DNA from 4 places in the Streptomyces sp. NPDC002790 genome. Region 2 is predicted to be linked to each of the others. Evidence: riboswitches for the same ligand, from Rfam matches in the RefSeq annotation. Region 2 holds a riboswitch; each other region holds the start of a gene.
What was found. Region 2 has a riboswitch for cobalamin ahead of ABT004_RS20955 (ribonucleoside-diphosphate reductase subunit alpha). Riboswitches for the same ligand answer to the same signal wherever they lie in the genome.
Positions count from the first base shown of each region.

Region 1: linked by a shared signal. The riboswitch ahead of nicT (Nickel transporter NicT) and the one ahead of ABT004_RS20955 (ribonucleoside-diphosphate reductase subunit alpha) in region 2 are both predicted to bind cobalamin.
Region 3: linked by a shared signal. The riboswitch ahead of ABT004_RS15940 (cobalamin biosynthesis protein) and the one ahead of ABT004_RS20955 (ribonucleoside-diphosphate reductase subunit alpha) in region 2 are both predicted to bind cobalamin.
Region 4: linked by a shared signal. The riboswitch ahead of ABT004_RS04035 (FecCD family ABC transporter permease) and the one ahead of ABT004_RS20955 (ribonucleoside-diphosphate reductase subunit alpha) in region 2 are both predicted to bind cobalamin.

Region 1 covers NZ_JBEOVM010000001.1:170,482-173,681, reverse strand. The annotation lists partial or broken gene ABT004_RS00800 (GTP-binding protein) at 1-316, opposite strand, end outside; partial or broken gene ABT004_RS00795 (GTP-binding protein) at 309-542, opposite strand; gene nicT (Nickel transporter NicT) at 689-1,807, opposite strand; cobalamin riboswitch at 1,840-2,055, opposite strand; gene ABT004_RS00785 (inorganic diphosphatase) at 2,222-2,725, opposite strand; gene ABT004_RS00780 (GNAT family N-acetyltransferase) at 2,791-3,200, opposite strand, start outside.
Region 2 covers NZ_JBEOVM010000046.1:14,832-18,031, reverse strand. The annotation lists gene ABT004_RS20955 (ribonucleoside-diphosphate reductase subunit alpha) at 1-1,366, opposite strand, end outside; cobalamin riboswitch at 1,674-1,804, opposite strand; gene ABT004_RS20950 (GNAT family N-acetyltransferase) at 1,856-2,356, opposite strand; gene mctP (monocarboxylate uptake permease MctP) at 2,462-3,200, opposite strand, start outside.
Region 3 covers NZ_JBEOVM010000028.1:64,425-67,624, reverse strand. The annotation lists gene ABT004_RS15945 (cobyric acid synthase) at 1-832, opposite strand, end outside; gene ABT004_RS15940 (cobalamin biosynthesis protein) at 829-1,791, opposite strand; cobalamin riboswitch at 1,830-1,977, opposite strand; gene ABT004_RS15935 (hypothetical protein) at 2,063-2,284, opposite strand; gene ABT004_RS15930 (inorganic phosphate transporter) at 2,318-3,200, opposite strand, start outside.
Region 4 covers NZ_JBEOVM010000004.1:95,430-98,629, reverse strand. The annotation lists gene ABT004_RS04045 (roadblock/LC7 domain-containing protein) at 1-20, opposite strand, end outside; gene ABT004_RS04040 (ATP-binding protein) at 38-1,258, opposite strand; cobalamin riboswitch at 1,601-1,722, shown strand; gene ABT004_RS04035 (FecCD family ABC transporter permease) at 1,831-2,910, shown strand; gene ABT004_RS04030 (ABC transporter ATP-binding protein) at 2,990-3,200, shown strand, end outside.

The DNA of each region.
Region 1 (3,200 bases), on a different contig from region 2:
CCGCCGTGCCCGCGCGCGTGAGTGCGCTCATCAGGACCAGCGGGGTCAGCCCGCGGAAGTCGCCCGCCGTGCTCGACATCGACTTGTCGAAGACGGCGTGCGCGTGGCTCTGTCGCGGCGCGTATCCGGAGTGCGTCAGCGTCACCGTGCAGTCGGTGACCTGCCAGCAGAGCATTCCCTGGCGCAGCGTCCTGTGCACGGCCTCCTCGATGGCCTTGATGAAGGCCAGGGGGAGGGAGCCGAGTTCGATGCCGAGCCGAAACGCGACGCCCGAGCCGATCGGCGCCGGGTCGACCCGCAGACCGATGGTGGCCAGGCGTGTCCACGAGGTTGACGTTCGTGCCGGCCACCGGGAACGACACCACGGCCGACTTGATGGTGATGCCGCGCCGGCGCTCCAGGTCGAGGGAGTCGGTGCGGGTGCTTCCGTCGTCGACGCGGCCGAGCTCGTCGATCACCCCGGCCGTGTGCAGGAGGCGCTCGGTCAGGCTGGTCTTACCGGCGTCGACGTGCGCGAGAATGCCCAGATTCAGAGTGTGCACTGACAGTCATGTCCATGGGGGAGAGGGCAGGGGCCTTCTGAAGGAACATGTCTGTCGTGCGCATGGATCGGTCCTCACGGTAGGGGCGCGCGGGAATGCCGCTGCGATCAGTGCAGCAGTGGACCGCGCGCGCCCCGGCAACCGAATTACGTGCCGTCGGCCATCCTCGCCGACCACCGCTGCTCGACCCTCGCCAGGCGCCAGTAGGCGATCGCCGCGACCCACACGACCACGAACAGGCCCACGATCACGTACCCGACGTTGTCGAGGTCGAGACCGGCGATCCACCCGGTGACGGCGTCACTCAGGTCGAGCTTGTCGTGCAGGACGCCGACGAGTTCGATCGTGCCGATGAAGAACGCCACCGCGATCGACAAGCCGGTGATGGTGAGGTTGTAGAACACCTTGCGCACAGGGTTGGAGAACGCCCACTGGTAGGCGAAGTTCATGAACGTGCCGTCGAGCGTGTCGAACAGGCTCATGCCCGCGGCGAACAGTAGCGGCAGGCACAGGATCGCGTACCACGGCAGGCCCGCCGCCGCGCCGCTGCCGGCCATCACCATCAGCGTCACCTCGGTCGCGGTGTCGAAGCCGAGACCGAAGAGGAAGCCGAGCGGGAACATCTGTCCCGGCCGGGTGATGGACTTGGTGAAGCGGCCGAGGATCCGGTTCATGAAACCGCGGGAGTCCAGGTGCTCCTCGAGCTTCCGCTCGTCGTACGAGCCCGCGCGCATCGCCTTGAAGACCTTCAAAATGCCCATCAGGGCAACGAGGTTGAGCGCCGCGATGAGGTACAGGAACGTACCGGACACGGTCGTGCCGACGACGCCGAGTACCTGGTGGGTGCCCGAGTTGTCGTTCAGCAGGGTGCCGGCGAGCGCAGCGCCGCCCGCGACCAGCGCCGCCATCGCGACCACCACGCTGGAGTGGCCGAGCGCGAACCAGAAGCCGACCGAGACGGGCCGCTTGCCGTCCGCCATCAGCTTGCGGGTGGTGTTGTCGATGGCCGCGATGTGGTCGGCGTCGAAGGCGTGCCGCATGCCGAGCGTGTACGCCGTGATGCCGAGGCCGATACCGAAGGCCTTGTTGCCCACTTCGTAGTGCTCGGGGACGACGAGCAGGAACAGCACGCCGAACGCGACGACGTGCAGCGCGGCGATCACCGCGATCAGGCCGGCCGTGCGCAGCGTGTCCTCGCGGCGCCAACGGAAGGCAGGGGAGGGGGAATTCAGGGCAGGGTTCGGGGAGTTCCCGGGCAGGGTCATGCGTCGATCACGCTCCAGCACCTCGTGGAATGACTTCGTGAGATGCCGCGGCCGGTCTCCTGGCTTACGGGCGTGCCCGCCGCTCCGGCCTTCCCAGTGGCCGACGGCCGCCAGTGGCGTACAGGGTGGAACGGCGCGCTCCGGACGGCGCTGTCCGAAACCCGATCACAGTGGCGAGGGCCGCTCCGGAATGGGCCCCTTGGGGGCCGTCACCGGTCTTCCCGAGCACCACGGCCCGGCCACCCTACTAGGGGCCTGTATTGGGTTCTACTCTGGGCTCGCGGGGGCTGGCGCCTCCGTCTCCGGTGTTGTCGTCGGTCGACGACGCTCCGCGTCGCCTCCCTCCTCCGCCTTGGATCCGAAGGCGCCAGCCCCCGCTCCCTGATCCAGACCAGAACCCAATACAGGCCCTACCTACCCTGAAGCGCGCTGACGGGCCCGGTCGATCTCCTCGTAGGCCTTCTCCCGGCCCTCCCAGTGGGAGCCGTCGACCGATTTGCCGGGTTCCAGGTCCTTGTAGACCTCGAAGAAGTGGGTGATCTCCAGGCGGTCGAACTCGGGGATGTCCTCGATGTCCCGGGTCGCGCCGTGCCGTGGATCGTGCGCGGGCACGCACAGCACCTTCTCGTCCGGGCCCTTCTCGTCGCTCATCACGAACATGCCGATCGCCCGGCACTCGATGACGCAGCCGGGGAACGTCGCGTCGCCCGTCAGGACGAGTGCGTCCAGCGGGTCGCCGTCGCCGCCGAGCGTGCCCTCGATGTAGCCGTAGTCCGCGGGGTACTGCGTCGACGTGAACAGCATCCGGTCGAGCCGGATCCGGCCGAGATCGTGGTCCATCTCGTATTTGTTCCGGGACCCCTGCGGGATCTCCACGATCACGTCGAACGCCTCGGCGCGTGCCTGACTGCTGCCCAATGTGGCCTCCTTGCCGCATTCCGACGCCCACGAGTGTGCGCTGTACCGGGCAAGGGCGGAAGACCTCAGACGGCCGGAGGAATGGCGAATTCGAGTTCGGGTCGGTCCCAGGCGACGGCCGGCGGGCGCGCGGGCACCGTGCCGGTGCGGTGTGCGCCCATGGAGCGGTAGAAACCCTCGGCGGGCGGGTGCGCGACGACGCGGACGTGGTCGAGGCCCGCGGCCAGCGCCTGGGCCCGCATGTGGTCGACGAGCAGCCGCCCGATGCCCCGGCCCTGCGCCTCGTCCGCGACGAACATCAGGTCCAGCTCCGGCGGCTCGGTGAGCAGCGCGTAGAAGCCGAGCACGCGCTCGTCGGCCGAATCCACGGCTACGTAGACGTGGTGCGCCTCTACGTAGTCGGGTCCCACCCGGTAGCCCGCGACCATCGAGGCGTACGGATCCCGGTAGGCACTGGAGCCGCGCACGAGGCGGG
Region 2 (3,200 bases):
AGCCGAGGTTGACCGAGCCCAGGTTGCAGACGGCCGTCTCCCCGTCGTCCGTCACCTCGAGGATCTCCGTGCAGAGGTTGGAGGAGTGGACCGTGTGGCCTGGCTCGGCCGTCTGGTTGGCGGTGCGGTTGGCGGCGTCCTTGAAGGTCAGCCAGCCGTTGCCGGTCTGCGCGAGGGTGCGCATCATGCGGCCGTACAGGTCCCGGGCGGGGATGGTCTTCTGGGCCAGCCCGCGGGTTTCGGCGTCTCGGTACGCGGCGTCGAACTCCTCGCCCCACAGGTCGACGAGCTCGGGCACGTCGGCCGGCGAGAACAGCGACCACGGCTGGTCCGCGTTCACGCGGCGCATGAACTCGTCCGGGATCCAGTGCGCGAGGTTGAGGTTGTGGGTGCGGCGCGCGTCCTCGCCGGTGTTGTCGCGCAGTTCCAGGAACTCCTCGACGTCGGAGTGCCAGGTCTCCAGGTAGACCGCGGCGGCGCCCTTGCGGCGGCCGCCCTGGTTCACGGCGGCGACGGAGGCGTCGAGCGTCTTCAGGAACGGGACGATGCCGTTGGAGTGCCCGTTCGTGCCGCGGATCAGTGAACCGCGGCTGCGGATGCGGGAGTACGAGAGGCCGATGCCGCCTGCGTGCTTCGAGAGGCGGGCGACCTGGTGGTACCGGTCGTAGATCGAGTCGAGCTCGTCGAGCGGGGAGTCGAGGAGGTAGCAGCTCGACATCTGGGGGTGGCGGGTGCCGGAGTTGAAGAGGGTGGGGGAGGAGGGCAGGTAGTCGAGGCGGCTCATGAGGCCGTAGAGGGCGGCCACTTCGTCGAGCGCGCGGGTGGAGTCGTCCTCGGCGAGGCCCGCGGCCACGCGCAGCATGAAGTGCTGCGGCGTCTCGATGACGGAGCGCGTGATCGGGTGGCGCAGCAGGTAGCGGCTGTGCAGGGTGCGCAGGCCGAAGTAGCCGAAGCGGTCGTCGCCCGCGACGTCGATGAGCGCGTCGAGGCGCGCGGCGTGCCCCTGTACGAATGCGGCCGTGCGGTCCGCGATCAGGCCCTCGCGGTGGCCGACGGCGACCGACTCGGTGAAGCTCGTGACGCCCTGTGAGGCGGCCTCCGCGGCGATGGAGCGGGTGAGCAGGCGGGCGGCGAGCCGGGAGTAGGCGGGGTCCTCGGAGATCAGTCCGGCGGCGGCCTCGGTGGCGAGATCGCGCAGCTCCGCTTCATCGGCCCGCGCCGAACGGCCGCGCAGCGCGGCGGCGGCGATCCGGCCGGGGTCGGCGTCGGGGAGGTCGGCGGTCAGCTCGGTCAGGGTGCGCAGGAGTGCGGCACCCGGGCCGTCCTGGGGGGTGGCTGAGACCGGTTCGGCGGGCGCGATGGTCACGTGGAGGCTCTCCCTCGCTCGGGCGGGGCCTTTCGGCACACTCGCGTCGTCGCCCGAAGGGCGGCCCCGCGGTGTCTGGTGCGTGCGATCGCAAGGCGCCGGACGGGCCTCGTAGCGGAGCTACTAGGTCTGTCCGGCAACGCCGCGAGCGTGCGTGCCAGACGCCGCGGGGCAGACGCGAGTGTGCCGAAAGGCCCCGCGGGCCTGCGGGGAGGAGGTGGCAGCGCGGGCCGCGCACGCGCAGGGCGGGCCCTCGTCCACCGGCCCTTTCCGCGAGGCCCGGACGTCTTCGACGCCCGGGCCGGTCGGCTCGGGCGTGCCGTCGACAGGTCATCGGACTCACGCGGGCGTTTTTGTACGCCTACGCACACCGTTGCGGGACAGTTCCGGATTCGCACCGGATTCCCCTGTGGTGACAGCGAGAGTGAGCATACATGTTGTGTCGGGCTTTCGCTTCAGCCCCATATGTTGTGTCGGCCGACCGAACCGTCAGTCTGCCGCCAGCTTCAACTCGTACGCCCGCAGCGTCACTTCCGGGATCGGCGACCAGTCGCGGTCCGGGATCCGGGTGAAGCCGAGGCGCTCGTAGAGGCGGTGGGAGGCGGTGGCGAGCGGCTGCGTGCACAGCACCACCGCCGACTTCCCGGCTGACCGGGCCCGGTCGATCACGGCCCGCACGAGCGCCTCGCCGACGCCCTTCCCGCGCGCCTCCACGTCGACGGCCAGCATCCGGAACTCGGCCTCCGAGGGGCGCGCGAGGTCCGCGTACGGGTGGTCGTGCGTGGGGACGTAGGTGACGCCGCCGAGGACGCGGCCGTCGGGGTCCTCGGCGACGAGCACTTCGGCCTGACCGGCGCGTTTCTCGACGTCGCGCAGTTCTGCGGCGTACCAGTCGTCCTCGCCGAACGCGAGGAGGCCGCTGCCCAGGTAGGCGCGGGCGCTCAACTCGCCCAGTACGGCGTATTCATCGGGGCGCACTGTTCTGATCACGACGCCATGGTTACGCGACCCCGGGCCGTGGCCGCAACGCTTTCCGGAAAATGTGTCGGGCCCCTCCGAAGCGGAGGGGCCCGACACACGTACGGAAGGGCGTGCTTAGTGACCAGCGCCCGCGCCGACCGTCGGCAGGTCGCGCTTGACGCCCTTGTCGCCGGCGTCGGCCGTGTAGTCCTCGGCGGTCGTCTCGTCGACGCCGTCCGGGGCGTTGACCGCCTTGAGGACGAAGGTCAGGACGACGGTGACGACGATGTTGAGGACGAACGCCGTGAAGCCGATGTAGCCGATCTCGCCGATGCCGGGGATCTCCGCCGACGAGCCGCCGAAGTGCTTCTGCGTCGGCGACGCGACACCCCACGCGGCGAGCGTGCCGTAGACCATGCCGACGGCCCAGCCGGCGAGCAGCGCCCAGCGGTGGAACCAGCGCGTGAACAGGCCGCCGACCAGGGCCGGGAAGGTCTGCAGGATCCAGATGCCGCCGAGCAGCTGGAAGTTGATGGCGACCGTCTTGTCCATGGTCAGGACGAAGACGAGCGCGCCGACCTTCACGAGCAGCGAGACCAGCTTGGAGACCTTGGTCTCCTGCGCGGGCGTCGCGTCCGGCTTGATGAAGTCCTTGTAGATGTTGCGCGTGAACAGGTTCGCGGCGGCGATGGACATGATGGCCGCGGGGACCAGCGCGCCGATGCCGATGGCCGCGAACGCGACGCCCGTGAACCAGTCGGGGAACATGTCCTCGAACAGCTGCGGAATCGCCAACTGCCCGTTCTGCACCTTGATTCCGGCCGCGATCGCCATGAACCCGAGCAGCGCGAGCAGGCCCAGCATCAGCGAGTAC
Region 3 (3,200 bases), on a different contig from region 2:
GCACCGCGCACACGGCGACCCGCAGCACGTCCTCGCCCACGGGCGGCGCCACGACGGACTCCCGTACGGCACCCCGAAGGGACACCCGAAGCCCGTCCTCCTCGTCGATGCCGAGGCCGTGCTGGAACGGCAGCACCCCGTAAGTGTCCCGCCCCGTAAGGGACTTGAGCATGTCGAGACCGGGCTCCAACAAGCTCACGTCACCCCGGAACTTGTTCACCAGATACCCGGCAAGAAGCTCCTGGTCCTCGGGAGCCAGCAGCGCGGTCGTCCCGAAGAACGAGGCGAAGACCCCACCCCGATCGATGTCGCCGACCACAAGCACCGGAAGCCGCGCGGCCCGCGCAAGCCCCATGTTCACGATGTCCGTCCGCCGCAGATTGATCTCCGCGGGCGAGCCCGCGCCCTCACAGATCACGGCGTCATGCGTGGCCCGCAGCTCCTCCAGACACCCGACCACGGTGTCGAGCAGCGCCGCCTGACGCCCCCCGTGATACCCCCGGGCACTCAACTCGCCGACAGGCTTGCCCATGAGCACGACCTGACTACTGCGATCGCTCCCCGGCTTGAGCAGCACCGGATTCATCAGCGCGCTCGGCTCCGCCCGCGCGGCCTGCGCCTGCATGGCCTGCGCCCGCCCGATCTCGGCACCCTCCCTGGTCACGAACGAGTTCAGGGACATGTTCTGCCCCTTGAACGGCGCGACCTTCACGCCCTGCCGCACCAGCCACCGGCAGATCCCGGCGGTGACGACACTCTTCCCGGCGTCGGAGGTCGTCCCGGCGACGAGCAGCCCGCCGCCTCGTCGAACACCGTCTCCACGCCCGCTCATCGCCGCACCCGCGCCCGTACCAGTCGCGCACCCACACAGACTCCCAACGCCAACAGAGACACCCGCCGTGACAGCCGCACGGCCCGATCCACATCACGTACCTCGACCGCACGCCCCGGCGCGTTCAGCACCGGCCGGTGCTCGACCCGCCCGCCGTACGCCAGGGTCCCGCCGAGCCGCACCCCGAGCGCGCCCGCGAAGGAGGACTCGACGACACCGGCGTTCGGGCTCGGATGCCGCCCGGCGTCCGCCCGCCACGCGTCCAGCGCCTCCCGGGGCCTGCCACCGGCGAGGACGGCGAGGACACCGGTCAGCCGGGCCCCCGGCCAGCCCGCCACGTCGTCGAGGCGGGCCGAGGCCCAGCCGAACCGCCGGTACTTCGCGGACTTGTGCCCGACCATCGCGTCGAGCGTGTTCACGGCGCGGAAGGCGACCAGGCCCGGCACTCCGCCGAGCGCGCCCCACACGAGCGCGCCCACGACCGCGTCGGAGGTGTTCTCGGCGACGGACTCGACGACACCGCGCGCGATCCCGTCGGCGTCGAGCCCCTGCGGATCACGGCCGCACAGCCGGGGCAGCAGCTCCCGCGCCAGCTCCACGTCTCCGGCATCGAGCGCGGACCCCACGCCGCGGGCCTCGCGGCCCAGCGAGGTGCCGCCGACGACGGCCCAGGTGGCGGCGGCCGTCAACGCGAGGGACGCGGCGGGGGAGCGGCGTACGACACGGGTCGCGGCGGCGGCGAGAGCGACGGCGCCTCCGGCACACACCACGGTGTGCAGGGCGCCCGCGCCACGGTGGTCACGCCACAGCCCGCGCTCGACGGCCCCGGCGGCGCGCCCGAATCCGGCGACGGGATGCCCACGGCGCGGATCGCCAAGAAGAAGGTCGGCGAAGATCCCGGCGGCGGCACCGCACGCATACACGCGCTCGCGCCGCCAGTTGCCGCGTGGGGCAAGCATGGCGGTAGGTGTCCTCACTCAGGGTGTCCACGCCCTGGTTCGACGAGACCGGCAGCGAGAGTTCCTGGCTCGCCCCTTCGAAGGAGGGGGCTCACAGTGGCGGGACCGCGCCGGATTCGCACCGGCTTCCTCAACTGCTGCCGTATATGGCGGGGGAAGTCCACCACGCTGCGAGTTGGCACGTCAACTTGCTGTTGAGGCGTACGCACGAAGGCGGGGCACGGGACGCCGAACGCCCCGCACCCCGCCCCCGAAGGGCCCTGATGTCGCCTCAGGCCACGATCAGATAGATCCCGTAGGCCACGGCCGCCGCGCACAGCGCGAAGCAGGCATACGCCCCTGATGTCGCGACCGCGGCCGAGCCACCGTCACGCGCCGCCGACTCCCGCTTGGAGAGGCCCACGATGCCGAGGGTGAACAGGCCGACGAGGGCCACGGTGACCACGAGAGAGACGCCGAACACGGAGCCGAGGGCCGCCCAGTCGATCTTCATTCCTGCCTGCTTCCTTCTGAGCTACAGCGCTGACTACAGCGTGGCGCCGGCGGGGCGCGCGGGATCGTTCACCGCTCCGGCCTTCGGCCGGTCGGTGATCTTCGCCTCGGACTCGGCCGACTCGACCGTGCCCGCGGGCGGCGGCGTGACCGAGGCGATCGCGGCGGTGACGACGCCCGGGGCTTCCTGCGCCTCCTGCGCTTCCTGCACGGGGGCGGCGTGCGGCTCGTCCGCCGTGACGTTGGTGTGGTCGACGGAGTTGCGACGCGAGAGCTTCCAAATGATCGCCGAGCCGGTCACGAGCAGCGCCGCGGTGAGGCCGATGCCCCACGCGCCCTGCTTGGTCAGGAACTCGGCGCCCGCGCCCACCAGGCCGGCGGCCGGCAGGGTCAGGCCCCACGCGATGAACATCCGGGTGGCGGTCGACCAGCGGACGACGCCGCCCTTGCGGCCGAGGCCCGCGCCCATCACACCGCCGGAGCAGACCTGCGTGGTGGAGAGCGAGAAACCCAGGTGCGAGGAGGCGAGGATCGCGGTCGCCGCACTGGTCTGCGCCGCGAAGCCCTGCTGCGGCGCGAGTTCGGTGAGGCCCTTGCCCATGGTGCGGATGATGCGCCAGCCGCCCAGGTACGTACCGAGGGCGATGGCCATACCGGCCGAGACGATGACCCACAGCGGCGGGTCGGCGTCGTGCCCGATGACGCCGCCGGTGATCAGCGCGAGGGTGATGATGCCCATCGTCTTCTGCGCGTCGTTCGTGCCGTGCGCGAGCGATACGAGCCCGGCGGAGGCGATCTGCCCGGCGCGGTACCCCTTCGCGGTCGCCTTCTGGTCCGTCTTCTTACTGATGCGGTACGTCAGGCGGGTGGCCAGCAACGAGGCGATACCGGCGACGAGCGGCGCGGCCACCGCGGGC
Region 4 (3,200 bases), on a different contig from region 2:
TTCACGATGTCGTCGAGCATCCACGACAGGTCGGCGCTCACCGGTCATCAGACCCTTCGCCCAGTGGGGCCTCGTCGGCGCGCGCTTCAAGGGTGCCGCGCTGGAACGCGCCCAGCCCCCGGCTGGATGCCCGAGGCAGGGACTGTGTGACGCCGTCCGGGTGGGGCATGTCCGCCGGAGCTGCGGGGGTGTTCGGCGACTGGCGGTTGGCGCGTTTGGGCAGACCGTTCGGGGTGCGCTGGGGTGCCACCTCGGAACGGCTCGGTCCCTGGCGAACGGGCGAGGGCGCGACGTGTGCGGCCGGTGCGGGAGCGGAGGTGGGGGTGGGGGTGGGCGCAGCCTTGGGGGTCGCCTCTTCCATGGTCCACAACTCCTCGGGCAGCAGGACGACGGCCCGCACACCGCCGTAGCGGGACACACCGGAGACGTCCACCTTGAAGCCGTACTGACGGGCGATCAGGCCGATCACCGGGAAGCCGAACTTCGGCTGGGTGCCCAGCTGTTGCAGCTGCGGCGGTTCGTCGCCGGACAGCAGGGTGGTGGCACGCTGGCGGTCCTCGTCGCTCATGCTGACGCCGGCGTCGTCGATGACGATGCACAGGTTGCCCTGCACGCGCTGGAACGTGACCTCGATCGGGGCGTCGTGCTGCGAGAAGCTCGCCGCGTTGTCCAGCAGTTCGGCGACGGCCAGTGCGACCGGCGCGACCGCGGTGGCCTTGAGGGCCAAACCGGGCTGCTGCATGATCGACACGCGCTGGAAGTTGCGGATCTGGCCCTGGGCGCTGCGCGCCACGTCGTACACGCTGGCCGGCCGGTTGCGGCGGCCCAGCGGCGCCCCGCACATCACCGCGATGCCCTGGGCCTTGCGCGCCATCTGAGCGTTGGCGTGGTGCACGTCCAGGAGGTCATTGAGGACTTCGTGGCCGCCGTACTTGCGCTGCACGCTGTCCAGCAGCGCGGTCTGCTCGGCCGCCAGGCTCTGCAGGAAGCTGGCCGCCCCCTTGAGGACCGACTTCGTGCTGTCCTCCGCGGCCGCCCGCGCCTCGGCGATGACGCCGTCCCGCTCCGCGCGGGACCTCTTCAGTTCGGACTGGTGGGCCGCGATCTGCGCGGTGGCCTGGTCCAGTCGTTGTTGCTGTTCCTCTGCGTCCTGACGTCTCTTGTCGGTCAGCGCTCGGGTACGGGCTATGAGTGCAACGCTTGCGACGATGGATATCAGCGCAATCGCACCCAGGCACCACACAAGTGCGTGTGTCATGGACGCCTCTCTTGGCACGGGCAGATAGATCGGCGACCCGTACCCCCGCTCTCCCCCCGCGGCAGTGTCAAGTCGGCGCGCGGGGTGAGTTGATCAAGATCGCCGCGGGGATGCTACCAGGGCCGCTGCGGCTCAACCGCCTTGCCTCATAGCCCCGTTGAAGCGAAACGGACTATTCGCGTCCGCGGCGGCATGGTTTCCGCCACAGCGATGATCGATAATCGGCCATCCCCTGGTCGGACTCCGTTGGTCGGGTACGGATGTGGCCGGGTTCCCGGCTCACACACGTGATGCGCGTCATGCGGGGAACACCCCGGCCGGAGCCTGGCCGCCCTTCCCGGCTTGCTAGGCTGCGCCTGCCTCCCGCGGGGGAAGCCGGTGCGAATCCGGCGCTGACCCGCAACGGTGTGCGTGGCCTGCCTGGCCATGCGAGTCCGATCACCCGCGGCAGGTGCGTGACCCGTCGACCGCTCGCCGTGGACTGCGAGCAGGGACAGCCAGAAACCCTGCGGGTCCTGCTGGCGCCCTGCACCTTCCTCCGGTGGCGCCAACCCGGAGGATGTTCGCCCGTGTTGCTCCGCACCGCCGCTCCCGCTGCCCCCACCGATGTCTCGCGTGGGCGCATACCGGCTGTCCCGCTGGCGGTCGCTCTCGTGCTCGTCCTGGCCGTCTCGTTGGCGTGCGGGGTCGGGCTCGGCGCGGCCGGCATGAGCTGGGCACAGGTGCTGCGCCTCATGTGGGCGGGGCTCAGTGGCGGGAGTCTCGGCGCCGACGACGCGGGGGCCTACACCATCGTGTGGGAGATCCGGTTCCCGCGCGTCGTGCTCGCCGCCGTCGTCGGCGCGGGGCTCGCCGCGGTCGGCGTCGCGGTGCAGGCGCTGGTGCGCAACGCCCTCGCTGACCCCTTCGTACTCGGCATCTCTTCGGGCGCCGCCGTCGGCGCCAACGCCGTCATCCTCTTCGGAGCACTGGCCGGACTCGGCGTCTGGGCGCTCTCCTTCTCGGCCTTCGTGTCGGCACTCGCCGCAACCGTCGTGGTCTACCTGGTGGCCCGCTCCCCGCTCGGACTCAGCCCGCTGCGCCTCGTGTTGACCGGTACGGCGCTCGCCTACGGGTTCCAGGCCGTCACCACCGTCATGGTCTTCGGCGCCGAGCGGGGCGAGGCCGCGCGCGCGGCGATGATGTGGCTGCTCGGCAGTCTGGGCGGTGCGACGTGGCCGAAGGTCCCGCTGGCCGCCGCGACGGTCGTGGTCGGCTGGCTGTGGCTGCGACTCCGGGCGGGCTCGCTGGACGCGCTCTCGATGGGCGACGAGACGGCGGCCGCCCTGGGCGTGCCACCGGACCGGTTGCGGCGCGAACTGTTCGTCGTGACCGCCGCCGTGACGGGCACGGTCGTCGCCGTGAGCGGGGCGATCGGCTTCGTCGGGCTGATGGTTCCGCACCTCGTGCGGATGCTCGTGGGCGCCTCGCACGCGCGCGTGCTCGCGATCGCGCCGCTCGCCGGGGCGGTCCTGCTCGTGTGGGCCGACGTGCTGTCACGGGTGCTGCTCGCACCGACCGAACTCCCGGTGGGTGTGGTCACGGCTGCCCTTGGTGTCCCCGCGTTCCTCCTGCTCATGCGGCGCGGTGGCCATGCGCTGACGGGCCGTTGAGTCCGCCCGTCCCTCGGCCCCGCCCCGTATCCGTACACGTACACGTACACGTACCGAAGCTTGTTCTTGAGGAGGAGTCATGCGGCTCGACGTCGAAGGTGTGTCGGTCGAGGCGGCGGGGGCGCGGATCGTCGACGAGGTCACCCTCGGCGCGGCGGCCGGCACCTTCGTGGGTCTCGTCGGCCCCAATGGCAGCGGCAAGTCGACGCTGCTGCGGTGCGTCTATCGGGCGCGGCGGCCGGACGCGGGAGTCGTCACGGTCGAGAGCGAGGACGTGCACGGCATGACAC